Regions from separate parts of the Martinezella sp. CNPSo 3732 genome, predicted to be linked through region 3. Evidence: predicted binding sites of a transcription regulator. Region 3 holds the regulator's gene; each other region holds the start of a gene.
What was found. Region 3 encodes PhoB, which activates phosphate uptake and scavenging genes when phosphate is short. Its sites were predicted from a motif close to TGTCATNNANCTGTCAT; they were not measured.
Positions count from the first base shown of each region.

Region 1: a site for PhoB is predicted at 1,343-1,359, ahead of AC13RM_RS12635 (acetoacetate decarboxylase). Genes of this name have one in related genera too.
Region 2: a site for PhoB is predicted at 1,688-1,704, ahead of AC13RM_RS14020 (esterase-like activity of phytase family protein). Genes of this name have one in related genera too.

Region 1 is NZ_JBXSOO010000005.1:16,571-19,545, reverse strand. Features, by position in the region: gene AC13RM_RS12640 (patatin-like phospholipase family protein) at 1-501, opposite strand, end outside; gene AC13RM_RS12635 (acetoacetate decarboxylase) at 538-1,284, opposite strand; gene AC13RM_RS12630 (3-hydroxybutyrate dehydrogenase) at 1,490-2,278, shown strand; gene ppk2 (polyphosphate kinase 2) at 2,375-2,975, shown strand, end outside.
Region 2 is NZ_JBXSOO010000006.1:93,537-96,511, forward strand. Features, by position in the region: gene glmS (glutamine--fructose-6-phosphate transaminase (isomerizing)) at 1-758, shown strand, start outside; gene AC13RM_RS14015 (DUF502 domain-containing protein) at 936-1,637, shown strand; gene AC13RM_RS14020 (esterase-like activity of phytase family protein) at 1,876-2,975, shown strand, end outside.
Region 3 is NZ_JBXSOO010000021.1:86,949-108,820, reverse strand. Features, by position in the region: gene ppk2 (polyphosphate kinase 2) at 1-102, opposite strand, end outside; gene phoR (phosphate regulon sensor histidine kinase PhoR) at 376-1,602, shown strand; gene AC13RM_RS26430 (substrate-binding domain-containing protein) at 1,802-2,821, shown strand; gene pstC (phosphate ABC transporter permease subunit PstC) at 2,884-4,365, shown strand; gene pstA (phosphate ABC transporter permease PstA) at 4,395-5,696, shown strand; gene pstB (phosphate ABC transporter ATP-binding protein PstB) at 5,712-6,527, shown strand; gene phoU (phosphate signaling complex protein PhoU) at 6,579-7,292, shown strand; gene phoB (phosphate regulon transcriptional regulator PhoB) at 7,324-8,007, shown strand; gene AC13RM_RS26400 (GcrA family cell cycle regulator) at 8,200-8,727, opposite strand; gene AC13RM_RS26395 (aspartate aminotransferase family protein) at 9,152-10,351, shown strand; gene argF (ornithine carbamoyltransferase) at 10,426-11,343, shown strand; gene AC13RM_RS26385 (Hsp33 family molecular chaperone) at 11,502-12,491, shown strand; gene apaG (Co2+/Mg2+ efflux protein ApaG) at 12,498-12,890, opposite strand; gene AC13RM_RS26375 (DNA helicase) at 13,503-14,216, shown strand; gene AC13RM_RS26370 (O-succinylhomoserine sulfhydrylase) at 14,281-15,468, opposite strand; SAM riboswitch at 15,513-15,591, opposite strand; gene AC13RM_RS26365 (hypothetical protein) at 15,684-16,181, shown strand; gene AC13RM_RS26360 (2'-deoxycytidine 5'-triphosphate deaminase) at 16,207-17,298, shown strand; tRNA gene AC13RM_RS26355 (tRNA-Gly) at 17,357-17,430, shown strand; gene AC13RM_RS26350 (hypothetical protein) at 17,466-18,470, opposite strand; gene AC13RM_RS26345 (LysR family transcriptional regulator) at 18,693-19,601, opposite strand; gene AC13RM_RS26340 (MFS transporter) at 19,702-20,928, shown strand; gene AC13RM_RS26335 (acyltransferase) at 21,047-21,622, shown strand; gene AC13RM_RS26330 (methyl-accepting chemotaxis protein) at 21,652-21,872, opposite strand, start outside.

The DNA of each region.
Region 1 (2,975 bases), on a different contig from region 3:
GCGCTTCTTGCCATCATTTAGCACGTCGAAATCGATCAGCATCTCCAGCGTCTTCTTGAGCTCTGCCGAGTCATAGAAGCTGGTGGCACCTTCTGCGCCCGGCAATTCGAACCAGGGATTGGGGAAGCGCGGCTTGAAGAAGCCGGGCTGGCCCATGGTCATCGTCATCCACGAGCTGGTGCGGTTGCGGATATCGCGGAAGAAATCGCCTTCGGGCGTATAGGCCCAGATCTTGCGACCGGAGATGATCTGCCAGAATTGCTCCAGACGCTGCAGCCGCCGGCCGGGTTCGTTGCCGGCGATGATAGCGGCATTGACCGCGCCGATCGAGACGCCCGAAAGCCAGCTCGGCTCGCATCCCGCTTCGGCAAGCGCCTCGTAGACGCCGGCCTGATAGGCGCCGAGCGCGCCGCCGCCCTGGAATACCAGGGCGACGCGATCATATTGAGCGGCAATTTCCGAAATGGTCGGGGCTGCGGCCTTGGTGTTTCGTTCAAGCACGGTCCGTCTCCAGCATGAAATGAAAATAGGATGCGGCTATCTGCGCTCGGCGAGATAGTCGTGAACGACTTCACCAAGCCCGAGCGTCAGATCGGCGGTGAAATGAACCGCGGAAACCACTTCCAGCACAGGCAGCCGCGCGACATCGGCCATGACATGCGGCCTGAGATCGAGGGCGGCGGGCGAGGTCCAGGCTTCCTTGATGGTAATGTCGGTGAGGTAATAGCGCACCAATTCGCAAATGCGCGGGGTGGCGTCGACATGCGGCACGATCTTGATCAGGAAATTGGGCTCCGAGAGAGCGGACAGAAGCGGCCCCTGGTCGACCGGCTTGTGCTTGTAGCCCATCGTCCCCGTAGCACAGAGAACGCTGCCGTAATGCAGCGTGCCGACGATGACCTCGCCTTCGTTGACGATCTTCGGGCTGGCGAGCTTCTTCGGAAAGCCCCAGATCTCGCGGCCACCGGTGATCGGCGCATCGTCGTCGAGATACATGGAGTGAACATAGCCGCCCTTCTGCCCGCGATAGGTAACCGGGATGACCTGCCCGGTCTCGGTATAATCGCCGAAACCGGTGGAATCCGGCATGCGGATAAATTCGTACTTCACCAGCGGCTCGTCGATTTCGAGCGGCGCGGGCACGACCGCCTCAAGCGCTTCGCGCGAGGTCCGGTAGGTGATGATGATATATTCGCGATCGAAGAACCGATAGGGCCCGGGAGGATAGGAGGGGTTGGTCAGCGGCATCGCATAGGCATGCTTGAGAATGTCTTCGACCTTCATCGTATCTTCCGTCGTTGGAGGAAATCGCCGGTACCGGAGCGAAAACTTGCACGGTTGCATGACAGTGAAGTGTCAGCTGTCGAAGGGTTGCGGCGAGAGGCGAAACCGCACTGTTATCAAAGCGACATACGAGGCTGGCAGTGTGCGCTCATCTCAGCCTTTTCCATTTACTCAACCATGTCATAGACATTGCAGGAGTTGCATCATGGGTTCGTTGACTTCGAAGAATGCGCTGGTCACCGGTTCGACGAGCGGCATCGGGCTTGCGATCGCCCGTGCCTTTGCCGCCGAGGGCGCGAATGTGACGATCAACGGCCTTGGCGATGCCGATGCGATCGAAAAGGAACGCGCTGGCATCGAAGCCGATTTCGGCGTGAAGTGCCGCTACTCCGCCGCCAACATGATGAATGGCGAAGAAGTGACATCAATGGTGCGTGAAGCCGAGGAAGCCTTCGGCAGCCTCGATATTCTCGTCAACAATGCCGGTATCCAGTTCGTGGCTCCGATCGAAGAGTTTCCCGACGACAAGTGGGAAGCGATCATCCGCATCAATCTGCTTGCCGCCTTCTACGCCATCAAGGCCGCCATCCCCGGCATGAAGGCACGCAAATGGGGCCGCATCATCAATACGTCTTCGGCACACGCGCTGGTCGCCTCGCCCTTTAAGTCGGCCTATGTTTCCGCCAAGCATGGCATCACCGGCCTCACCAAGACGATCGCCCTTGAAGCCGCACAAGATGGCGTGACCGTCAACTCCATCGCGCCCGGCTATGTCTGGACACCGCTTGTCGAGAAGCAGATCCCGGAGACGATGAAGGCGCGCAATATGACGGAAGAGCAGGTTAAGCACGATGTGCTTCTGGCCGCCCAGCCGACGAAGGAATTCGTGACGGTCGATGAAGTGGCCGCAATCGCCGTCTTCCTTTGCGGCAATACAGCCAAGCAGATTACCGGCACGACGCTTTCCGTCGACGGCGGCTGGACCGCCGAATAATGCCGAGACATAGCCGACGCATATTTGCCGAATGCGCCGGCTTTGCGGCCGTGAGCCGCAGTAACGACAAGATGAAAACAGAGCAGGAGGCGCGCAATGACCGAAGAGAACCAGGACCCGCTCAGCCGCATCAAGGATGAGATCGTCGATAGCTTCGACGAAGAGCTGGAGATGCAGCTCGAAGAGGATCGGCTCGACGAGCTGGTCGCAGAAGGTCTCATCAGCGAAGGCGAGGCGACGCTCGACCGGCGGGTCTACTTCCGCGAACTCTTCCGCCTTCAGCATGAACTCGTGCGCCTGCAGGACTGGGTGCAGTACAAGAAGCTGAAGGTCGTCGTGCTGTTCGAGGGCCGCGATTCCGCCGGCAAGGGCGGCGCCATCAAGCGTGTCACCCAGCGCCTCAACCCGCGCGTCTGCCGCGTGGTCGCATTGCCAGCCCCGACAGAACGCGAACGGCACCAATGGTATTTCCAGCGTTATGCCGCTCATCTACCGACAGCTGGCGAAATGGTGCTTTTCGACCGCAGCTGGTATAACCGCGCCGGCGTCGAACGCGTCATGGGCTTCTGCTCGCCGGAGGAGTTGGAGGAGTTCTTCCGCTCCGTGCCGGATTTTGAGCGCATGCTGGTTCGCTCCGGCATCATTCTCCTGAAATACTGGTTCTCGATCACCGACGAGGAGCAGGAATTCCGCTTCA
Region 2 (2,975 bases), on a different contig from region 3:
TGCGCTACTGCCGGGACAACGGCCTGAAGATCGGTGCCGTGGTCAACGTCAGGGAATCGACTATCGCTCGTGAGTCCGATGCGGTGTTCCCAATCCTGGCCGGTCCCGAGATCGGCGTTGCTTCGACGAAGGCTTTCACCTGCCAGCTTGCGGTTCTCGCATCGCTCGCGATCGGAGCAGGCGTTGCTCGCGGCACGGTCAGCGCCAAGGATGAAGAAGAGATGGTGCGCCATCTCGTCGAGATGCCGCGTATCATGGCGAATGTCCTGAACATCATCCAGCCGCAGATGGAAAGCCTGTCGCGCGAGATCTCGAAGTTCAAGGATGTGCTCTATCTCGGCCGCGGCACCAGCTTCCCGCTCGCCATGGAAGGCGCGTTGAAGCTGAAGGAAATCTCCTATATCCATGCCGAAGGCTATGCAGCCGGCGAATTGAAGCATGGGCCGATTGCACTGATCGACGAGAATATGCCCGTCATCGTCATTGCGCCGCATGACCGCTTCTTCGACAAGACCGTTTCCAACATGCAGGAAGTGGCGGCGCGCGGCGGCCGAATCATCTTCATCACGGACGAGCTTGGCGCGGCGGCCTCGACATTGCCGACCATGGCAACCATCACCTTGCCCATCGTCGACGAGATCATCGCGCCGATCATATTCTCGCTGCCGATTCAATTGCTTGCCTATCATACGGCCGTCTTCATGGGCACGGACGTCGATCAGCCGCGCAATCTCGCCAAATCGGTCACCGTGGAATAGCGCAACTTCCGTCCCACATTTGCTGTCACGTCGTCGTGAGCCGGGCGTTTGTTCGGCCTGCAGACGCGGCTGGCGGGTTGTATGCCGCGTTGATTTCTGGCACGATTCTTCCAATGAGATGGTGGGGAGGATTTGCCTGAAAGCGGTAGGCGGCGGAACGGAGTTTTCGAGCGGCGAATGACTGAAAAACTCATCAAAATGTCCGTGACCACGCGGATCAGAAACAATTTCCTGGCCGGCCTGATCATTTGCGCTCCGATCGCCATCACGCTCTGGCTGACCTGGTCCGTCGTTCATTGGGCCGATAGCTGGGTTCGCCCCTATATTCCCGCGCGCTATGATCCGGAAAGCTATCTGAATTTCGCCGTTCCCGGCACCGGGCTGCTGATCGCAATGATCTTCATCACGATCGTCGGCTTCCTCGCCAAGAATCTCATCGGGCAAAGCATCGTCCGTTTCGGCGAGTCGATCGTCAATCGCGTGCCGCTGGTGCGCACGATCTACAAGAGCGTCAAGCAGATCTTCGAAACGGTGCTGAAAGAGCAGGGCACCTCGTTCAAGAAGGTTGGTCTGATCGAGTATCCGAGCCCCGGCCTCTGGTCCATGGTCTTCATATCGACGGATGTCAAAGGGGAGATCGCCTCGAAATTCAACGCCATGGGGCACGACATGGTGGCGGTCTTCCTGCCGCCGACGCCCGTGCCGACGGCTGGCTTCCTTGTCTTCGTTCCGCGCGAAAAGATCACCGTGCTCGATATGAGCCCGGAGGATGGCGCCAAGCTGCTGATCTCGGGCGGCCTTGTATCGCCCGAATTCAAGGAAGAGCTGGTGGCAACGAAGAGCTTGCGTCCGCCGGTTCCGATGAAATCTTTGAGCTAAATTGCTCATCTTCCAATGGTTGGATCGATAGCTTCGCGTTTTGCGCGAACTGTCATGCCTCTATCATATTGACACCTTAGATCGTCAGTCGGGGCAGATAATCGCATGTATCTCAGCATCCAATGTTCGGGGCACGGGCACCGAGCTGCGGTTCTTCAACGCGGTCCGCAAACAGGCGGGAGATGGATGTCGTTGCCTCCACAAAGGTTTTTATCAGGAGGATATTGTCTTGAGATATATGCGTTCGAAGAGCTTGCCACTGCTGTCGGTGGCGCTTGCCACATTTGTTTTCACGGCACCGATGCTGGCGCTGGCGGATAATTCCGTGACGGTTGAAGGTGTGACGCTGGTCAACAAGGGCCGCGTCGCCGTCGGCCGTATCCCGGCCAACCTGCGCGACAAGTTCGGTGAAACCTTCGGCTCCGGTTCGGGCATGTCGATCGATGCCAAGAGCTGGGTTCGCAACGCCGACGGCACCTATAATGGCTCGCTGTGGCTGCTGCCGGACCGCGGCTATAATGTCGCCGGCACCACTGATTACCGCGGGCGTCTCAACACCATCGATATCAAGCTGACGCCGCTTGCTCCCGGTGCAACGCCTCCAGCCGGTAAGGAACAGTCAGGCGTCGAAGCCAAGCTCGCGGATACGCTGCTGTTGAAGGACAACAAGGGCAACGAAACCACTGGCCTTGACCCAGCCAACGGGGTTCGCCAGGCGGAAGGCGGCATGCCACTTTTGCCGCAAGCACCGAACGGCAAGATCTCGCTCGATAACGAAGCCATTGCCCGGCTGCCGGATGGTTCGATGTTCATCAGCGATGAATACGGTCCCTATATTTACCGCTTCTCGGCGGATGGGCGTATGATCTCGGCCACGGCACCGCCGGCCGCGTTTCTGCCGATCCGCCACGGTGCAGTGAATTTCTCCTCGAACAATCCAGGCCCGGGCGAAGCCGCTCCGGACCCAAAGGATCCGACGAGCGGGCGCCAAAATAATCAGGGCTTCGAAGGCATGTCCCTGACCCCGGACGGCAAGTTTCTGATCGTCGTGCTCCAGTCCGCAACCCGCCAGGATGGCGGCGATTCCAGCTCAACCAGGCAAAATACGCGCGCCCTGGTCTATGATGCCGCCGATCCTGCAAATCTGAAACTGGTGCACGAATATGTCGTGCCTCTGCCGGTCTTTACCAATGACAAGGGCAAGACGGCCGTCGCCGCCCAAAGCGAAATCGTGGCGCTCTCACCGACAAGCTTCCTGATGCTGGCGCGCGACAGCAACAATGGCTATGGCCAGAAGGGCGACAAGTCGCTCTATCGCAGCGTTGTGGCCGTCGATGT
Region 3 (21,872 bases):
GTCATCGATCCAGCTCGGCAGGATGGGATCATCGACATCGAATATGCGCTTGATGCCATGAATATCCAGCTCCACCGCCCGGCTTCCTGTCTTCTCCCCCATATGTCGGCTCCTCGGCTGTTTACATAGCGTTAACCCTGCCACCGGCGGCGGCAAAAAAGCTTGGCCAGAAAACTGGGGCATTTATCCAATAGTTTCAAGCCTTTTGCCGCCACCCTCTTTTGCCGGCTACATTTATTTTTGCCAGTTACTGGCTTCTGTGGATAGAGCCGAATACTTCTGTCATGAATCGCAGATAAGACGCGGAATCCAGCGTTCCATGATGTCAGGCGAAGGACGGCGCAGTTGGAAGACGAATGGTCATTTGTCAGGAGGTTGGCAGTTCGGCTGCGGCAGGAGAGTGCGATCCTGGTTCTGGCGACGCTGATTGCCGCACTCGCCCTGGTCGAAGGCATCAACACCGGCGCCGTATTCTGGATCTGGGCCATCGTCATGATTGTCACGCTGCTTCGCCCGCCCCTGGTGGAGCGCGTGGTCGTGCCACCGCCGGCTGAGACGGCGCCCGCCGATCCTCAAGCCTTGCTGCACACCGCTTTTGCCGGACTGGCGGCACTCGACATGCCGGTGCTGATCATCGACCGCGAGGCGTCGGTGCTGGTACAGAACATGGCCGTCGAAAAAGCCTTCGGTGCCTTTCCGATCGGCGCACATATTTCCTCCAAGCTGCGTTCGCCGGGTCTGCTCGACATGGTACGCGAGACCATCGCGACCAATACGCCGAACCAGATCGAGCATTCCGAGCGCCTGCCTTCGGAGCGTGTCTATGTCGTGCGCATCGCACCGATAGATCTGCCCGAGATCGACAAGCAGGAAGATGCTCTCTTCCTGCTCTCCTTCCGCGACATATCCGAACTGCGCCACATCGACCGCATGCGCTCCGATTTCGTCGCTAATGCCAGCCATGAATTGCGCACGCCCTTGGCATCGCTGCGCGGCTTCATCGAGACGATCCAGGGGCCTGCCAAAGCCGATCCGAAGGCGCAGCAGCGTTTCCTCGGCATCATGTTCGATCAGACGACCCGCATGAGCAGGCTGGTCGACGATCTTCTGTCGCTGTCGCGCCTGGAGCTGAAGTCGCATATCGCGCCGGATCAGAAAGTGGATCTCGTCCCATTGCTCGGTCATGTGCGTGACTCCCTGCTGCCGCTTGCCAGGGATCTCGACGTGACCATCAATCTGCATTTGCCGGTGGGCAAGGTGGAGGTATTGGGGGATAGAGACGAGCTCGTGCAGGTCTTCGAGAACCTGATCGAGAACGCCTGCAAATACGGCCAGGAAGGCAAGTCGGTGGAGGTTTCGCTACTCAGCGGTGCCGGCCAAGCCGTCGAAGTGGTCGTCTCGGACAAGGGGCCGGGCATACCCGCAGAACATGTGCCGCGCCTGACCGAGCGCTTCTATCGCGTTAACGTTGAGGACAGCCGGTCCAAGAAGGGGACCGGTCTCGGGCTTGCCATCGTCAAGCATATTCTGACCCGCCACCGTGCCAGGCTGATCGTAAAGTCGGAAGTCGGAAAAGGAACCGACTTTACGGTCCGCTTCTGACAACCTCCGCCTATTCCTCGTTTAGGTGGCGATTTATCCAAATTATATCAGGCATATAGCCTGTCATAATTGTTTCACTCGCCTGACATAAAAGGGCGGTGTTTTCGCCAGTAAGAATGGACTGCCGAAAAGTGGATGTGGCCTCCACCTCGGCGCTCTTCAAAGCTCATCAGGGGGATTCGTTGTGAATGCTTTGAAAATGTCCGTTCTTGCGCTGGTTGCATCGGCTGCCGTTGCCGGCACTGCAACTGCCCGCGACCAAATTCAGGTTGCCGGCTCATCGACCGTATTTCCATATGCCAAGATCGTTGCCGAAACCTTCGGCGAGACCTTCACCAACTTCAAGACCCCTGTGGTCGAGTCCGCCGGCTCCGGAGCCGGCCTGAAGGAATTCTGCAAGGGCGTCGGAACGGATTCCATCGACATCGCCAATTCGTCGCGTCCCATCAAGGACAGCGAAGTCGAAGCCTGCAAGGCCGCCGGCGTCGCCGATATCCAGCAGATCAAGATCGGCTATGACGGCATCGTCTTTGCCTTCGACAAGAGCAATCCCGACATCAAGTTCGAACCGGTCGATCTCTACAAGGCACTTGCTGCCGAAGTGGTCGTCGATGGCAAGCTCGTTGCCAATCCTTACAAGAAGTGGTCTGAGATCAATCCATCGCTGCCGGATTTTGAAATCGCTGCCTATATTCCGGGCGAGAAGCACGGCACGCGCGAAGTCTTCGAAGAGAAGGTGCTTGCCGCCAGCTGCAAGGCTTCAGGCGCAGCCGATGTCATCAAGGCCACAGTTTCCGATGCCGGCCAGCAGGCCAAGAAATGCATTGCCGTGCGCAAGGATGGCGCCGCTGTTGATATCGACGGCGACTATCCCGAGACGCTGGCCCGCATCAATGCCAACAAGCATGGCATCGGCGTTTTCGGCCTGTATTTCTTCCAGAACAACGCCGACAAGCTGAAGGTCGCCACCGTCAGCGGCATCGTGCCCTCGGGCCAGACGATCGCCGACGGCACTTATCCGGTATCGCGTCCGTTGTTCTTCTACGTCAAGAAGGCCCATCTGGGTGTCATCCCGGGGCTCAAGGAATATGTCGATTTCTTCACGAGCGATCAGATGATCGGACCGGATAGCCCGCTGGCGGAATATGGCCTCGTGCCTGCGCCGGATGCAGAACGCGACCAGATCCGCAAGGATGTCGCGGGCGGGAAGATCATGTGAGTGCGTAAGGATCGAGCACCGGTGCGGCTTTCCGCTGCGCCGGCGTTCGCCGGGGAATGGGAATGAGTGTATCGCTGCTGCTGCTGTGCTTGTCGATCTTCGGCGCCTCCGCTTTCGTGCTGGGGCGGGTGAGGGCGGCTGCGCTATCGGGCGGCCGGTCCTCGTCTATGCATTCCCGGCTCGGCTATCACGGCGCCTATGCCGCTATCTGGGCGGTGCTTCCGCCCTTAGCACTCATCTGCGTCTGGCTGATCGCCGGCCCCATCGTCATCGACCGCCTGGTGACCAAATCCTTTCCCGAGGAAATTCAGTCTCTGCCGCCGGCCGAACTCAACCTCAGCTATGGCATGGTGCGCAGCATCGCCCGTGGCATGCGCCTGCTCGACAGCCGGGAGCTTGCCGACGTCGCAGGCGGCAAGGCCGATCTGCAGTTGCTGCTGGCGCAGAAGGGAGTTCCGCTCGCCGTTCGCCCCACTGGCTACATGATCGATGCCGCCAACAAGTATAACGGCATGCGTGAAGTGAGCCGGTTGGTGATGTCGGCGGCGGCGATCGTCCTGTCGTTGCTTTGCGCAGCCCATGGCCTTCGCGCGATCGCACCGCGTTTTCGCGCCCGCAACCGGGTCGAGCAGGTCATCCTCGGAGCCTTGATCGTTGCCTCCTCCATCGCGGTGCTGACAACGGTCGGCATCGTCGTTTCCATGCTTTCGGAGGCATCGCGTTTCTTCAACATGGTGCCGGCCCGCGAATTCTTCTTCGGTACCGTCTGGGACCCGCGTTTCACCGGCGCCGGCGCGCAGACCTCGGGCACCTTCGGTCTGATCCCGCTGCTGGCGGGCACGATCTATATCGGGCTCGTGGCCATGCTCTTCGCCGTGCCCATCGGCCTGTTTGCGGCGATCTACATGGCCGAATATGCCTCGGCTCGCGTCCGCTCCATCGCCAAGCCGATGCTGGAGGTTTTGGCCGGCATTCCCACGATCGTCTACGGCTTCTTCGCCCTTGTCACAGTCGGCCCCTTCCTGCGCGATATCTCCGCCGAGATCGATGGCTTGATGACCGGAAACTACAGAAGCTTCATCGAGGCGCAGAGCGTTTTGACGGCCGGCTTCGTCATGGGCGTGATGCTCATTCCTTACGTTTCCTCGCTATCGGACGATATCATCATGGCCGTGCCGCGTTCGCTGCGCGACGGCTCGCTCGGGCTTGGCGCCACCCGGTCGGAAACGGTCAAGCGCGTTCTCTTGCCGGCCGCCCTTCCGGGCATCGTTGGCGCGCTGCTGATGACTACGTCGCGGGCGATCGGTGAAACCATGATCGTGGTGCTGGCAGCAGGCGTTGCCGCGCGCATGCAGTTCGATCCCTTCGAGCCGATGACGACCGTCACGGTGAAGATCGTCAATCAGCTGACCGGCGATCTGGAGTTCACTTCGCCGCAGACGCTCGTCGCCTTCGCTCTCGGCATCACGCTGTTCTGCCTGACGCTCTGCCTCAACGTCTACGCGCTCTACATCGTCCGTCGATACAGGGAGCAATACGAATGAGCGGCGTCGTATCCTCCTCTCAGCTCAACATGCCGCGCGGGTTGACGCCGGGTGTGCCCGTGCGCCGCGATATCGGCATCGCCAGGCGCTACGCCGCCGAGCGCCGCTTCCGCGCCTATGGGATTACCGCCGTCATCTTCGGTCTCGTCTTCCTGGTCATCCTGATCTCGACCGTGGTCCGCACTGGCTATACCACCTTCGTTCAGACGTCGATCACCCTGCCGATCGAATTCTCCGAGAAGGTGATAGACCCCGCAGCCAAGCGCGCCAGTGATCCGAAGGTGCTGATCGCTGCCAACTACCCGGTACTGGTGCGCGATGCACTAGTGAAAGCGCTCGGCATCGATCCGGCCAATCGCGCGCTCGTTCGCGAGGCGACGGCGATGGTGTCGGACGGCGCCAGGATCGCACTGCGTGACAAGGTCGTCGCCAATCCTTCGATCATAGGGGCGACGCAGAAGGTCACGTTCCTCGCCAGCGCCAATATCGATTCCGCCAACAAGGGCCAAATCGATCTGACAGTCGATGAGAAGGATCGCAAGATATCCGACCGCCAGGTCGCCTGGATGAAGCAACTCAGCGAAAGCGGTGTGCTTTACAAGGCCTTCAACAGCGGTCTCTTCCTGTCGGGCAATTCGAGCCGGCCCGAAGCCGCCGGACTCGGCGTCGCTCTGATCGGCTCGTTCTACCTGATGCTGGCCGTTCTCGTGCTGGCCTTGCCGGTCGGCGTTGCCGCCTCGATCTATCTAGAAGAGTTCGCGCCGAAGAACCGGTTGACGGATCTGATCGAGGTCAACATCAACAATCTCGCTGCCGTCCCCTCGATCGTCTATGGCCTGTTGGGCCTCTCGGTCTTCATCAACATGATGGGTCTGCCGCGCTCGGCCTCGCTGGTCGGCGGTCTCGTGCTGAGCCTGATGACGTTGCCGATGATCATCATCGCCACGCGCTCGGCCTTGCGTGCCGTGCCGCCGTCGATCCGCAGCGCGGCGCTCGGGCTTGGCGCATCGCGCATGCAGATGGTCTTTCATCACGTGCTGCCGCTTGCCATGCCCGGCATCCTGACGGGCACGATCCTCGGGCTTGCCCACGCGCTCGGCGAGACCGCGCCGCTGCTTCTGATCGGCATGGTCGCCTTCGTCGCCAACTATCCGACATCGCCGCTCGACCCTTCGACGGCGCTGCCGGTGCAGATCTACATGTGGGCGAGCGAAGCCGAGCGGGCCTTCGTCGAAAGGACATCCGGCGCCATCATCGTGCTTCTCTTCTTCCTCGTCGCGATGAACATCGGCGCCATCCTGCTGCGCCGCCGTTTCGAGCGGCGCTGGTAAGGGAGGGCGCACGAAATGAACATGATGACGGAAGCCGCCAGCGAAAAAGCATTGTCCAAGAAGATGATGACGATCCCCTACAAGATGATCGGCCAGGACGTTTCGGTCTATTACGGCCACAAGCGGGCGCTCTTCGACGTCAATCTGAAGATTCGTGCGAATACGGTCACGGCTTTGATCGGCCCTTCCGGTTGCGGCAAGTCCACCTTCCTGCGCTGCCTCAATCGCATGAACGATACGATCGAGACCTGCCGTGTCACCGGCAAGATCACGCTCGACGATCAGGATGTCTACGACGACGGCATCGACGTGGTGGAATTGCGCGCCCGCGTCGGCATGGTCTTCCAGAAGCCCAACCCGTTTCCGAAGTCCATCTATGAGAACGTCGCCTACGGCCCGCGCATCCATGGCCTGCATCGCTCAAAGGCCGATCTCGAGCATGTCGTCGAAACAAGCCTGCAGAAGGCTGGTCTTTGGGGCGAGGTGAAGGATCGCCTCCATGACGCCGGCACGAGCTTGTCGGGCGGTCAGCAGCAGCGTCTGTGCATCGCGCGCGCCGTTGCGGTCAGCCCGGAGGTCATCCTGATGGACGAGCCGTGCTCGGCGCTCGATCCGATCGCGACCGCCAAGGTCGAGGATCTCATCCACGAGCTTCGGGAGAATTTCACCATCGTCATCGTGACGCATTCCATGCAGCAGGCAGCCCGCGTCTCGCAGCGTACCGCAATGTTTCATCTCGGCCACCTGGTCGAGGAGAACGACACCGATAAGATGTTCACCAATCCCGACGATTACCGCACGCAGGATTACATCATGGGCCGTTTTGGTTGATGATGTCAGGCGCGCGGCTCATTTCACACAGTTCACCTTGAGGATAGAAAAATGGTCTCCACCCACATTCTCTCAGCCTATGACGAAGACCTGAAGTTCCTGACGCGCCGCATTGCCGAAATGGGCGGCCTGGCCGAGCAGATGGTTAGCGACAGCGTACGCGCGCTGGTCAACAGCGACGCTGCCTTGGCCCAGAAAGTCATCTCCGATGACGTCGTTCTTGACCATGCCGAGCGCGAAGTCGGCGACAAGGCGATCGTCACCATTGCTCGCCGTCAGCCGATGGCAGCGGACCTTCGTGAAATCATGGGCTCGATCCGCATCGCCTCCGATCTGGAGCGCGTCGGCGATCTCGGCAAGAACACCGCAAAGCGCGTCATCGCTGTGCAGGGCACCGGTGTCCCCCGCCGTCTCGCCCGCGGCATCGAGCATCTCTCCGAACTGGCTTTGAGCCAGCTCAAGGAAGTTCTCGATGTCTACGCGACCCGCTCGCCCGACAAGGCCGTGTCGATCCGCGAACGTGACGAGGAAATCGACGCCATGTACACCTCGCTCTTCCGCGAGATGCTGACCTACATGATGGAAGATCCGCGCAACATCACCACCTGCACGCATCTTCTCTTCTGCGCCAAGAACATCGAGCGCATCGGCGACCACGCCACCAATATCGCCGAGACGATCTATTACATGGCGACAGGTGCTCAGCCGGAAGGCGAACGCCCGAAGGACGATACCGCCAATACCGTCGGCGCAGTGACGGAATAATCTGGAAGCGAAGAAAGGAGACCATAGGCGCATGGTTCCGAGAGTTGCTGTTGTAGAAGACGAGGAAGCGCTCAGCGTTCTGCTGCGCTACAATCTTGAGGCCGAAGGCTTCGAGGTCGACACGATCCTCAGAGGCGATGAGGCCGAGCTGCGTCTCCAGGAGCGCATCCCCGATCTCCTGATCCTCGACTGGATGCTCCCCGGCGTATCGGGCATCGAGCTCTGCCGCCGGCTGCGTATGCGGCCGGAGACGGAGCGACTGCCGATCATCATGCTGACGGCCCGCGGCGAGGAAAGCGAGCGCGTGCGTGGGCTTTCGACCGGCGCGGACGATTATGTCGTCAAGCCGTTCTCGACGCCGGAGCTGATGGCTCGCGTCAAGGCGATGCTGCGGCGTGCCCGCCCGGAGGTTCTCTCCACGGTGCTGCGCTGCGGCGATATCGAGCTGGACCGCGAAACCCATCGCGTCCACCGCAAGAGCCGCGAAGTACGGCTGGGGCCGACGGAATTCCGCCTGCTGGAATTCCTGATGTCCTCGCCCGGCCGCGTCTTCTCGCGCTCGCAGCTGCTCGACGGCGTATGGGGTCACGATATCTACGTCGACGAACGCACCGTCGACGTCCATGTCGGCCGCCTGCGCAAGGCGCTCAATTTCTCCAATATGCAGGATGTCATCCGCACCGTTCGCGGCGCGGGCTATTCCATGGAAGCCTGAGCGGCTTGCCGCTCGGGTATCACTAAAGCATGTCGCCCAAAAGTGCGTAGCGGTTTTGCGAGAACGACATGCGCCAGACGGAAAACCTAAAGCACAGGAAGCGAATCTGAAAGATCGTGACGTGCTTTAAATAGCGGCGGAAATAGAAAAACGGGCCTCGAGGGCCCGTTTCTCATTGTCTTGCTGTGGCTTTCAGCCGTTGTTACGACGGCGGTCATGCACCGGCTGGTATGCCATGCGCTGATGATAGGTGCAGTAGGGCGAAGAATCTGGGCTGTCATTGCCGCAGAAGTGGAAGTCGTCCTTCAGCGGGTCGCCGACCGGCCACTTGCAGGTGCGCTCCGTCAGTTCCGTCAGGCCGAGGCGGCGGGAGATCGGAACGACGACGTTCGATGCCGGACGATACTGGATTTCATTGACGGAATCGATCTCGATCTCTTCCTTCAGCATGGTTGCGCCCTGCTGGCGGGCGACGACCGTGCGGGTAGCAACGCGCGATCCGTAGGTCGCGGCGCGGGGTGCAGCTGCGCTGCGCTTCGGCGTGCGCGCTGCGGTTGCCGTGCCGCCCGCCTTCGCTCGGCCGGGAAGGTTCAGGCGGTGCACCTTGCCGATGACGGCATTACGGCTCACGCCACCGAGCTGCGCAGCGATCTGGCTGGCGCTCAACCCTTCGGACCATAGCTTTTTCAGCTTCTCGACGCGTTCGTCTGTCCAATTCATGCCCTGTCTCCGCTGTCGCGTTTCCGATGGCAGAATCCCTCACCATTGCCTCGCATGGGAACGAGGCGCGAAACGCTCTAAAATTGTGGTGACTAGTTCCGCCGCATGCAGTCTAGCAATTGCTTTTTAACCTAGTGTGAGGCTGACTCCGTGACAAGAGTCGCGAGAATCTTGAGGAATCGATTTCGAGGTTTTCCCCAACTTGCTGCCCAGGCGTGGCATTTCTGCAATAGGCGCCGCCGAACCTATCTCTTTTGCCCGCAAGCGTTATCTCGCACCTGCTAAAACGCCAGTTTTGTTGACATCGCGATGCAAAACATCAATAGTGCCCAGGCCGCCGCAAGGCGGCATTTTTGATTTTTTCGGACCCGTTTCATCAAATGGAAGCGATCGGTCCTTAAAGTTGTGATCAGGAGATATGGCCATGGCCGAGACCACGCCGCTTTATGACACCTACATGCGCGCTCCGCTACGGTTCGAGCGAGGCGAGGGCGTCTGGCTGGTCACCGAAAATGGCGAACGCTACCTCGATTTCGCAGCCGGCGTCGCGGTCAACTCGCTCGGTCATGCTCATCCTCATCTCGTCGCCGAGCTGAAGGCGCAGGCCGACAAGGTCTGGCACCTGTCCAACCTCTATGAGGTGCCCGGTCAGGAGAAGCTGTCGAAGCGGCTGACGGAAGCGACCTTCGCCGACAAGGTGTTCTTCACCAATTCGGGCGCCGAGGCGCTGGAATGCGCCATCAAGACGGCGCGGCGCTATCAATTCGCCAAGGGGCATCCCGAGAAGTTCCACATCATCACCTTCGAGGGCGCCTTCCACGGCCGCACCATCGCAACGATCGCCGCTGGCGGTCAGGAAAAGTATATCGAAGGCTTCGGCCCGAAGGCACCGGGTTTCGATCAGGTGGAGTTCGGCGATCTCGCTGCCGTGCGTGCTGCCATTACCGACGCAACGGCCGGGATCCTGATCGAGCCGGTTCAGGGCGAGGGCGGCATTCGTCCCGCGACCAACGAATTCCTGCGCGGGCTGCGTGAGATCTGCGATGAGCACGGCCTGCTGCTGATCCTCGACGAAGTACAGTGTGGCGTCGGCCGCACGGGCAAGCTCTTTGCCTACGAATGGGCCGGCATCAAGCCCGATATCATGGCGGTCGCCAAGGGCATCGGCGGTGGCTTCCCGCTAGGTGCGTGCCTTGCGACGGCGGAAGCCGCTTCCGGTATGAAAGCCGGCACACACGGTTCGACTTATGGCGGCAATCCGCTTGCCATGGCAGTCGGCAACGCCGTTCTCGACATCGTGCTTGCCGAAGGCTTCCTGCAGCATGTGCGCGATGTAGCGCTGGTGTTCCGCCAGGGGCTCGCCTCGCTCAAGGATCGCTTCCCGGATATCATCGAGGACGTTCGCGGCGAAGGCCTGATGCTTGGTGTCAAGGCGGCCATCCCGCAGGCGGAGCTGCTGCAGGCGATCCGCGCCGAGCATTTGCTTGGCGTGCCGGCTGGCGATAACGTCATCCGCCTGCTGCCGCCGCTGGTCGTTACCGCCGAAGAAGCACGCGAAGGTCTTGCCCGCCTGGAGCGTGCCGCCGAGCGTGCGCGCGCTGCCCGCGTCAAAAAATCGGCTTAAGCTTACCGCCCGCATTTGGGGGCGTTCCTGCCCCTCGCGGGCGTTTTTGTTTTTTCTGGAGTACAGGTAAGGACATGGCTTCTCCGAAACACTTTCTCGACCTCTCTGCCGTTCCGGCTGCCGATCTGCGCAATATCATCGACGACGCGATCGTGCGAAAGAACGCGCAGAAGGCCGGCACGGCCGACAAGCCGCTGGCCGGCAAGATGCTGGCGATGATCTTCGAGAAGCCGTCCACCCGAACCCGCGTTTCCTTCGATGTCGGCATGCGCCAGCTGGGCGGCGAGACGCTGTTCCTCTCGGGCACGGAGATGCAGCTTGGCCGCGCCGAGACGATCGGCGATACGGCCAAGGTGCTGTCGCGCTACGTCGATGCGATCATGATCCGCACGACCGATCATTCGCGCCTGCTGGAGCTGGCCGAACATGCGACCGTTCCGGTCATCAATGCGCTGACCGACGATACGCATCCCTGCCAGATCATGGCGGATATCATGACGTTCGAGGAGCATCGCGGCCCGATCAAGGGCAAGACGCTCGCCTGGACGGGCGACGGCAACAACGTGCTGCATTCGCTGATCGAAGGGGCCGCGCGCTTCGGCTATCGCATGAATATGGCGGTACCCCTTGGTTCTGAGCCGAAGGATCACTATCTGAACTGGGCCCGCAACGAGGGCGCCGAAATCATGCTCTCGCATGATGCAGACCGTGCGGTCGCCGGCGCCGATTGCGTGGTAACCGATACCTGGGTTTCCATGAATCAGGAGCACCGGGCACGCGGTCACAACGTCTTCCAGCCCTATCAGGTCAACAAGGCTTTGATGGCACAGGCCGGCAAAGACGCTTTGTTCATGCATTGCCTGCCCGCCCATCGCGGGGAGGAGGTGACGGATGAGGTGATCGACGGTCCGCAATCCGTTGTCTTCGATGAGGCGGAAAACCGCCTTCATGCGCAGAAGTCGATTCTTGCTTGGTGCCTGGGCGCGATCTGAAGATATCAAACCGCGTCTTGAGGCGCGGGCCCTAGAGCCGGATGGCCTTAGGTCGAAGCGACCTAAGGCCTGAATCCGGTCTAGAATCAAAGAAATAGAGCATGACGGCGCCCGAAAACCGCTCTCACTTTTCAGCGTCATGCTCCAGGAGTAAAGCAATGGCCGAAAATGCCGCAACGCTGGGTCAGTTCGATTTCGCCGGTGACGATCATGTCGTTCCCTTCCAGGTGGAAGGTCTCGACGTGCGCGGCCGTGCCGTACAGCTTGGTCCGCTGCTGGACGCGATCCTCGCCCGGCACGACTATCCGATGCCGGTTGCACGCCTTCTGGCCGAGGCCATCGTCCTGACCGTCCTGCTCGGCACATCACTGAAGTTCGAAGGCAAGTTCACGGTGCAGACCAAGGGCGACGGTCCCGTCGACCTTCTGGTTGCCGATTTCTCGACGCCGGAAAATGTTCGCGCCTATGCCCGTTTCGACGAAGAAGCGCTGGCAAAGGCAGTCGCCGAAGGCAAGACCGAGCCGGAACAACTGCTCGGCAAGGGCGTCCTCGCCTTCACCATCGATCAGGGCCGTTTCACGCAGCCCTATCAAGGCATCGTCGCGCTTGACGGCGCATCGCTCGAAGAGATCGCCGGCACCTATTTCCGCCAGTCGGAACAGATACCGACGCGCGTGCGCCTCGGTGCTGCAGAGCTCTTCGATCGCGACGAGAATGGCAAGCCGCGTCACCGCTGGCGTGCCGGCGGCCTGATCGCGCAGTTCCTGCCGGAGGCGCCCGAGCGCATGCGCCAGCCCGACCTGCATGGCGGCGACGGCGATACCGGCGTGCGCGATCATGCCGAAGACGATGCCTGGGCGGAAGCGCGCAGTCTGGTGGAAACCATCGATGCAGATGAGCTGACGGATCCGCAAGTCGGCACCGAGCGGCTTCTCTATCGCCTCTTCCACGAGCGTGGCGTACGCGTCTACGAACCGAAGGCGGTCTATGACCGCTGTTCGTGCTCGCGCGACAAGCTGAAGGGTGTGTTGAAGGGCTTCACGGCCGAAGAGATCGAGGCCAGCCAGGAGAATGGCGAGATCGCCGTGACCTGCGAGTTCTGCTCGACCACCTATCGCTTCGAAGTGTCGGAGATAGAAGCGGCGTAATGCCGCTCAGTTCAGCGTGCGCAGCAGGTTCGGCGTATCCAGCGAGAAGGCGGGGATCTTGACATGGAAGAGCTCCCCGTCGTCCGTTTCCATCTGGTAATGGCCGAACATCATACCTGAGGGCGTGTCCAGCGGGCAGCCAGAGGAATATTCATAGGTATCGCCGGGTTTCAGATGCGGCTGCTCGCCGACGACGCCTGGCCCCGTCACCTCATCCACTATGCCGTTCATATCGGTGATGTGCCAGTAGCGCGTCACCAGTTTCACGGCGCGCTGCGAGTGGTTGGAAATGACGATGCGATACCCCCATACATAGCGATCATCGTCCGGATCGGATTGCTCCTCCAGATAAAACGGCTCTACAACCACTTCGATGTCGCGTGTTAAGGCGCGATACATGCCTGATACCTTGCCACTGCTCTGAAGCGCCGGAGGCTCCTCGAAGCCCATTGTCGTTTCAGCATTTTCAAGTCTGCGGCATATTATCCGCTTTCCACTGCTCCCGCAAAGCGCAGGATATCTAGCGGTATCCTATAACCAATCCATTCCGTCAAGGAACGGCGTGATGAAATCTCGCTCGGGGAGGCGGATCGCTCTGAAATCCAGCTATTACGGCCAATGAAGAAGGTTAGTCCTTTCTTCTCAAAGTATCTCGTTTCGCCCGTCATTTAGTCTTGTCTACCATATTGTCGCAGGCAGAGCTTGTGGGGTGCGGATACGCTTGCCGCCATTGCTGGTGCACTTCAGGGATCGGGCGTCACATCTGATCGGGAATTATTAAAACCTCCCGGCCATATAACCTCCTGTTCCTCCTTTATGTTCCTCTGAGGGAACTTGCGCCTGATTCCCTCTCAGGAGGATTTCGGCTATGATCTGATTCTGGCATGGCCCGTGCCTCCCCCCTCCATTTGGGAAAGTATATTTCATGCGGGGCCGTCGATATCCAAACCGACTGTTTGAGCGCCTGGCATAAGGAGGGGTTGCGGTCATTGCTCGCAATAGGAGGTTTAGATGAGGCTTTCCGCCCCTGTTTATCATTTGAAGCGTAAGGCGAGGCTCCTGTCCCGCCAGCAGAATATCCCTTTGCACGCCGCGCTGGATCGCGTCGCGGCTGGCGAAGGTTTTGAAGGCTGGAGCTTGCTTGCAAGTAAAACGAGCTCGGCCGTGCCCGCCGGCGAGCTGTATTCGCGTTTAAGCCCGGGCGATCTGGTGCTGATCGGCGCGCGGCGCGGTCACGGCAAGACCCTGATGAGCTTGCGGCTCGCCGTCGAAGCCATGAAATCTGGCAATCGCGGTGTCTTCTTCACGCTGGAGGACACGGAAAAGGTGGTTTTGGAGCGTTTTCCTGTCATCGGCGCGGATCATGCGGAATTTGCCGGTCTATTCGAGTTCGACAATTCGGATGCCATCAGCGCCGATTACATCGTCGAGAGGCTGGCTCAGGCATCGCCTGGCACGCTGGCCGTGGTCGATTATCTGCAGCTGCTGGATCAGAAGCGGGAGAATCCGGAATTAATGATCCAGGTTCAGATATTGAAGACGTTTGCGCGCGACAGAGGCGTGATCGTCGTCTTCGTCTCGCAGATCGACCGCTCCTACGATCCGGCGCTGAAACCAGTGCCCGATCTCTCGGATATTCGCCTGCCGAATCCGCTGGATCTGACGCTGTTCGACAAGATGGTTTTCCTGAACAACGGCCTGGTCGAGTTCAAGGCTGCCAGCTGACGAGCTGCAAATTGTCTAAAGGCAATCGAGCCGCCCGGAGAAAATCCGGGCGGCTCGATCAATATCAGGCGGAAACCTGCTCGAGCGCGCGGGCGAAATCTTCGACCAGATCGGCGCCGTCCTCGATGCCGGCGGAGAAGCGCACGGTGCCCGGCGAAATCCCGAGCTCGGCGCGGGCCTCGTCGGTGAGGTTCTTGTGCGTCGTGGTGGCCGGATGGGTGATCAGGCTCTTCGAGTCGCCGAGGTTGTTGGAGATCTTCACGATCTCCAGTGCGTTCTGCAACTTGAAGGCCGCTTCCTTGCCGCCCTTGAGCTCGAAGGCGACCAGCGTCGAGCCGCCGCTCATCTGCTTGGCGATGATATCGGCCTGCGGATGGTCCTTGCGGCCCGGATAGATCACGCGGGCGACCTTGTTGGTCTGCTCGGCGAGGAAATCGGCAACCTTGGAGGCATTCGCCGTCTGCTGCGCGACGCGCAGCGGCAGCGTCTCGATGCCCTTCAGCAGCGTCCAGGCGGTAAAGGGCGACATGGCGGGGCCGGTGTGGCGGAAATAGTCCTGCAGGTTCTCGTCGATCCACTGCTTATCGGAAAGGATGACGCCGCCGAGCGAACGGCCCTGGCCGTCGATATGCTTGGTGGCGGAATAGACGACGATATGCGCGCCGAGTTCCAGCGGCTTCTGGAAGAGCGGCGTCGCGAAAACGTTGTCTACCACGACCTTTGCGCCGATCTGGTTGGCGAGTTTGGCGACAGCGGCAATATCGACCACTTCCAGCGTCGGGTTGGTCGGGCTTTCGAGGAAGAAGACCTTGGTGTTTGGGCGGATGGCCTTTTCCCAGTTCTCGGTGAAGCGGCCGTCGACCAGCGTGCATTCGATGCCATATTTCGGCGCGAGCGTCTCGACCACCCAACGGCAGGAGCCGAAGAGGGCGCGGGCAGCGACGATATGATCGCCGGCCTTCAGCTGGCAGAGGATGGCGGCGGAGACGGCAGCCATGCCGGAGGCGGTGGCGCGGGCGTCTTCAGCACCTTCCAGCGCGCACATGCGCTTTTCGAACATGTCGTTGGTGGGGCTGCCGTAGCGGGCATAGATGAAACCATCCGTCTCGCCCTTGAAGCGGGCTTCCGCGGCTTCCGAGGTGTCATAGACGAAGCCCTGGGTCAGATAGATTGCTTCGGAGGTCTCGCCGAATTGCGAACGGAGCGTTCCGTTGTGTACGAGTTGGGTTGCGGGGCGCCAAGTCTTGCTCATGCCATCACCACTTTCAAAACAAAAAAAACCGGTCGCAAAAGCAGACCGGTTCAACCCCGGTCTTTTTAGCCATTTGTTTAACGTGGCTGCAAGCCGACCGGCCAAATCACCACGGGATAAGTTGCAATACTGCCGTTGACGGCTTGCGTCAATTCCCTGAGTTTGGTTTTGTCACTGCTGCGTTTGCCATTATTTTGTGGGGAAGATAAAGGCCAATGGCTATAAATCGTTGGAAGCTAGCGATTGTATCCATCGTGCCGGTTTTCTTCACCTTGATGACATGGGGAGAACAGTGGAATTTGCTCTCTAAACTTCCCGAAGAGTTCGAAGCGGGACGATGGTCGTATTCTGATGAGCAATATGCTGCGTCAAAAGGCGTTTCACTCGTCCAGTTGCGAATTGATGAGCGAAGAATATGGGAAAAAGATCACGCGGACTGCAGATCGTGGCCTGGCCCATATGTTGAAAATAAATGCAGAGGTTTAATTTGTCCTTCAGCCGTTGGGTTGTCCGACATTTCTTGTACTTATTTCCCAGCGCTTCTCAAGTTACCGAGCGATGATTTTGGGACGGTGACCGCAGGTGTGTTTAGAGCGCTAAAATCGCTGCATTCCATTGGGATTTCTTTGTTGTTGGCTATTGTCGGAACGTTGTTTTCGGTATTCGGCTTGCCGGCCTTTTTCTCTCGATTTTCTCGATGGATACAAAAATAACTTGAATATAAGCGGATGAAGTAAAATGGCTCGCAATACTGGAATTCTGGCCGACCGGGCCATCGCAGCGCTGTTTGAAACGGGGCGGCTGACGAGCGAGAGAGAACTGGACGTCGATCAGATCCAGCCGGCAAGCCTTGACCTCAGGCTCGGCTCGCATGCCTTCCGTGTCCGCGCCAGCTTCATGCCGGGTCCGTCGCATCTGGTCGCCGACAAGCTCGACCGGCTGAAGCTGCATGTGGTCGATCTCTCCGAAGGCGCGGTGCTGGAAACGGGCTGCGTCTATATCGTACCGTTGATGGAGCGCCTCGACCTGCCGGAAGATATGTCCGCATCGGCCAATCCGAAGAGCTCGACCGGCCGGCTCGACATCTTCACCCGTGTCATCACCGACCGGGCGCAGGAGTTCGACAAGATCCCGGCCGGCTATTCCGGCCCGCTCTATCTCGAAATCAGCCCGCGCACCTTCCCGATCGTCGTGCGTCGCGGCTCGCGCCTGTCGCAGATCCGCTTCCGCGTCGGCCAGGCCCTGCTCACCGAACCCGAATTGCTGGCGCTGCACGAGAGCGAGACTCTTGTCGCCAGTAAGAAGCCGAACATCACCGGCGGCGGCATCGCGCTCTCGATCGACCTTGCCGGCGACAAGGAAGGACTGATCGGCTATCGCGGCAAGCACCACACCGCCGTTGTCGATGTCGATAAGAAGGCCCAGCACGATATTTTCGATTTCTGGGAGCCGCTTTATAGCCGCGGCCGCACCGAGCTGATCCTCGATCCCGATGAATTCTACATCCTCGTTTCGCGCGAGGCGGTGCATGTTCCCCCGCACTTCGCCGCCGAAATGACGCCGTTCGATCCGCTGGTTGGCGAATTCCGCGTCCACTACGCCGGTTTCTTCGATCCCGGCTTCGGCCACGCGCCGGCCGGAGGCCGCGGCAGCCGCGCCGTGCTCGAAGTGCGCAGCCACGAAGTGCCCTTCATCCTCGAGGACGGTCAGATCGTCGGCCGACTGATCTACGAACACATGCTGGAACAGCCGAGCAGCCTCTACGGCTCCGGCCTCGGCTCGAACTATCAGGCACAGGGCCTGAAGCTCTCGAAGCACTTCCGGCTCTAGGTGCCCACCAACCGGCCTTGACAGAGGCCGCCAACTGTTGGACATCTCAAAGATGCAGGCGGGTGTAGCTCAATGGTAGAGCAGCAGCTTCCCAAGCTGAATACGAGGGTTCGATTCCCTTCACCCGCTCCAATTCGTTCCATTCAGCTCCGTGTCCCTGCTCCGGTTCAGTGAGATTGTTTCGCTGTATAGGCAGCGAGCACCTTGGCTGGAGGCAGGAGTTTTCCGGACGCGTCCGACAGCCAGGTATCGTAGCGATAGAACATCATCGGCCCGATTGGAATGTGGGCACGAAGCCCATCGAGCGTATCGAGAAATGCCTGGAGGCACTGGCTCAAGGTTTCGCCCTTCTTGTTGGGAAATGCCTTGAGATCGAGAAATCCCCATTCAGTAAGCCACAGGGGCCTATCCGGACCGAGTGCGGTAGCATCCTCGTGCATTGTGCGTGCCACCGATCCGGCAATGTCGTTCGGCGACGCATAGATATGCGTGCCATAGCCGTCTACGCCATAGGATGAATTGCCAAGATAATTGAAGCCGTCGACGTTTTTCAGCATAGAGACCACCTTCGCCGGGTTCGAGAGATGCTTGGGCGGGCCGGCGCATTGATCGCAGCCATGGGCGATGCCGAAAGTGACGACTTTCGCATCCGGATAGTAGCGGGGCTCGTGCAGAATGGTCGCTCCCGCTTTCAGGAATGCGCCGTATCCACGCAGCCAGGTGTGCAATTCCTCCGCAGTGGCGGGATGGTCGTACGGCACGTCCGCGTCGTAATAATAGCTGTCATCCTCGTTGCCGAACTCGACGGCATCGATCGTGAGACCGGCCGTTTTCAGCGCACCGAGCAGCGTTTGGAAGCGCTGCGTGAATTTCTCAAGATCGATCTGACTCAGCTTCTTCGCTTTCCAGCCGTGATCGTGGGTTTGCAGCGGGACATCATAGTCCTCGTCCATCTGAACGACAGTCATCAAAAACTTAAGATGCTGCTGTTTTGCAATCCGGACCTCGCTCACGAAATTCGCCACACCTTGCGCCGAGCCGGAGGTCGGTCCATCGCGAAACCAGATGGCGCCCAGGCTTCGAATATTCTTGAGCGTCTTTTCCTGAACCGCCGCGCTCTGCGAAGAAAGCGCCGAGCGGTCGATGCCGAGTTCCGATGAGCGTGCAGGCACTCTCCACGCTGTCATGGCCAGGGCGACAATACAGGCGAAACCGGATAACCGTCCGTTGAACATCATATTCCGTCCCCGCGTCCTGTCTCGATTGAAGATGATGGCGCAAGCGCAATAGCCATTGTATGAAACTCTGCCCGTTACTATGCTTGCTTCATCCTCGATCCTGATGGTTACAATATTGAGGCGATGGTCAACGGGTCCGGCGTCTGATTGCAGGGCTCAGGTCAAGAATGGCCTTTTCGCTTTCAGCGTTTCCGTTAATGCCTCACCGAAGGTCGCAATCGGCCGCGCCAGCCGCCCGGCCGGCGGACGGTGCACCAGCCAGTTGACGACTTTCGGGCTGAAATCCGGTGCCTCGACGATTTCGACTGAATCGCGCCAGCGGCTGTCCGCCAGTGCCGCTGGCGTCAAGACGCCGATGCCGAGCCCGCGCGCGACCAGCGACATGCGCAGGTCGGCGCTCATCGCCTCGACGGCGACATCGAAGGGCAGGCGCTCGGCTTCGAAGCGGTGATGAATGAAGGCCCGAAAGCCGCAGCCGCTCTGGTTCATGATCCAGGGAAAACGGGAGAGATCTTCAAGGCTCGGCTCCGCGGGAACGCCGAGCGACGGCGCCGCAACGAGAATGACGGCATGGATTCCGAGCATTTCGCCGATGACATTATCCGGCGGCTGCAACCCCTCCGCCAGGCAGACGGTTGCTGCATCGAGCTGACTGTGAGCGACCTGCTCGATCAGCTGTGGCGACCAGCCGGTGACGATGCGCAGCGTCAATTGCGGAAACTGGCTGCGCAATGCGTCGAGCGGGGCGGATAAGGCCGCTTCGGAAAGATACGGCATGATCCCCAGACGGAATTCGCCGCCGATCGCGCCCCCGGGCGAAACGCCGGCCTTGAGATCGTCGAGCGAGCGCAGCACACGGCGCCCATGCTCATAGGCTTCGCGGCCCGCAGCCGTCGGCTTGAGGGGTTTCGACTGCCGGTCGAGCAGCGCAATGCCGAGACTGTCTTCCAGGTTCTGGATGCGCCGGGTGATGCCCGGCTGCGTCAGATTGATGCGCGCCGAGGCGGCGACGATCGAACCCGTCTCCACCACGGCGACGAAAGCTTCCAGATCATGAATGTTCATGATGAACTCGCATAAACATTATTATTTCATTTCAATTGCCGCATTATGCAGCAAAGGGATAAAGATGACTATCAATATTATCAAAATTATTGGAGAGCCTATGTCTCAAAATCCCGAACGTATGATGAGCGAGGGGGAGGACGACGTATCCGAGGCTGTCGCCGCACCCTCGACATTACTTTTTGCCGTCGCCACCGGCGTCATCGTCATCAATCTCTTTGCGCCGCAGACGCTGGTCGGCATCATCGGCCCGTCGCTCGGCTTTTCCGAGAGCGGTGCCGGCCTGGTGGCCATGGCCTCGCTGCTCGGCTATGCCGCCGGCCTGTTTTTCCTGGTGCCGCTGGCGGATCTCATGGAAAACCGGCAGCTCGTGCTGCGCATGCTTCTGTCGGCTCTGGTCATGGCTATTGCCGCCGCCTTCGCGCCGACGGGCTGGAGCCTGCTGATCTTCCTATTCCTGCTGGGAGCGGCCTGTTCTGCCATTCAGATCCTCGTGCCGATCGCGGCAGCGATGGCGCCGCCCGAGCATCGTGGTCAGGTGATCGGTAATATCATGAGCGGCGCGATGGTCGGCATTCTTGTCTCGCGCCCGCTGGCGAGCCTGATTGCCGATTTCTGGGGCTGGAGAAGCTTCTATGCCTTGAGTGCCGCGACGCTTGCGCTGCTCGCCGCTGTGCTCGTCCTGCGCCTGCCTGAGCGGCGCCCTCTGGTCAGCGCGAGCTATGGGGCCTTGATCGGTTCGCTCTTCGGGCTCCTGCGGGAGGAACCGGTGCTGCGGCTGCGTGCCTTCACAGCAGCCTTGATGATGGCGAGCTTCAGCCTGTTCTGGACTTCCGTCGCCCTGCGTCTGGCGCAGCCGCCATTCTCGCTCGGCCAATCCGGCATCGCCCTGTTTGCCCTTGTGGGTGCCGGCGGCGCTGCGGCGACTTCTGTCTTCGGCCGTATGGGCGACAGGGGCTGGACGCGGACGGCGACATTGGCCTCGCATCTGATTGTCCTCGCCGCCATGGCGCTGGCCGCCTGGGTGGGTGGAATACGATCGGGCGACTCGGTGGCGTTATTGATCCTTCTGGGCGTCAGCGCGGTCTTGCTCGATGTCGGCGTCACCGGCGATCAGACCCTGGGTCGTCGCGCCGTCAATCTCCTGAAGCCTGAGGCGCGCGGGCGCATCAATGGTCTGTTCGTCGGCATCTTCTTCCTCGGCGGCGCTCTCGGATCGGCGCTTGCTGGCACGGCATGGGACTTCGGCGGCTGGGTTGCCGTCTGTGCAGGGGCCGCGGGCTTCGGCGTGATTGCGTTGATCACAGGCCTTGCCGCGCGCATCTGAACAGCGCAGGCAACGGGACCGCACTTGTGAATGCACTGCCGCGTCGCCATCTGTAGATCATTCAGGTGGGCGCCAGGCAAACATGCAAAAACTGCCGCTCCTTGTCAGGAGCGTCGGAATGCGTGGAATAGCATGGTTTTACAGGTTGAGAGCGCTCTTTCGGAGCGGTGTGCTGAAGATTGCCCGTAGTACGAAAGTACCTCTCGGCACTAGGATCATCTGGAAGCGAGGCGACGTCCGCATCGGGGAAAGAGTGCATTTCCGCAAGGGTGTCGTCATCGATGCGCAGGAAGGCAGCATCGAAATCGGCGATCATGTCTCCTTCAACGATTACAGCATCCTGCTGGGCCGCGGCGGGATTGTCATAGGCAATGATGTGCGCATCGCCGCGCATGCGATGGTCGTTTCCTTCGATCACAATTTTGATGATGTTTCGCGCCCAATTCGTCTTCAGGGCGTGACGAAGAAGCCCATCGTCATCGAAGACGATGTCTGGATCGGAGCAGGCGCCAAGATTCTCGGCGGCGCCCACGTCGCCAAGGGATGCGTCATCGGCGCCAATGCCGTCGTCAAGGGCCGGACCAAGCCCTACGGCATCTATGTCGGCGCTCCGGCAAGGCTATTGAAACGGCGCGGAGAAGCCGAAGGCAACAGGTCCGGCAATATCGGGCTGTTCGCCCTCCCGAGAAAATAGGGGGGCGCCGCGATCGCGCCGGCCGGACCTTAGAATTCCGTCCAGTCCGCATCCTTGTTCGTTGTCGCCGTCTGTGTGGCGCCGAAGGCGCTCAGCAGCTTCTGACCGAGGGCGCGCGCTGGGGAAGCGGCCGGTCGCACCTTGGCATCATCAACGGCCCGGATGCGCGGAGTTGCAGCCGGCGGGGCTGTCGGTCGAGGCGCCGGCCTCGGCGCTGAGCTGGCGGCAGGTTTCGTCGAGATGCGCATGG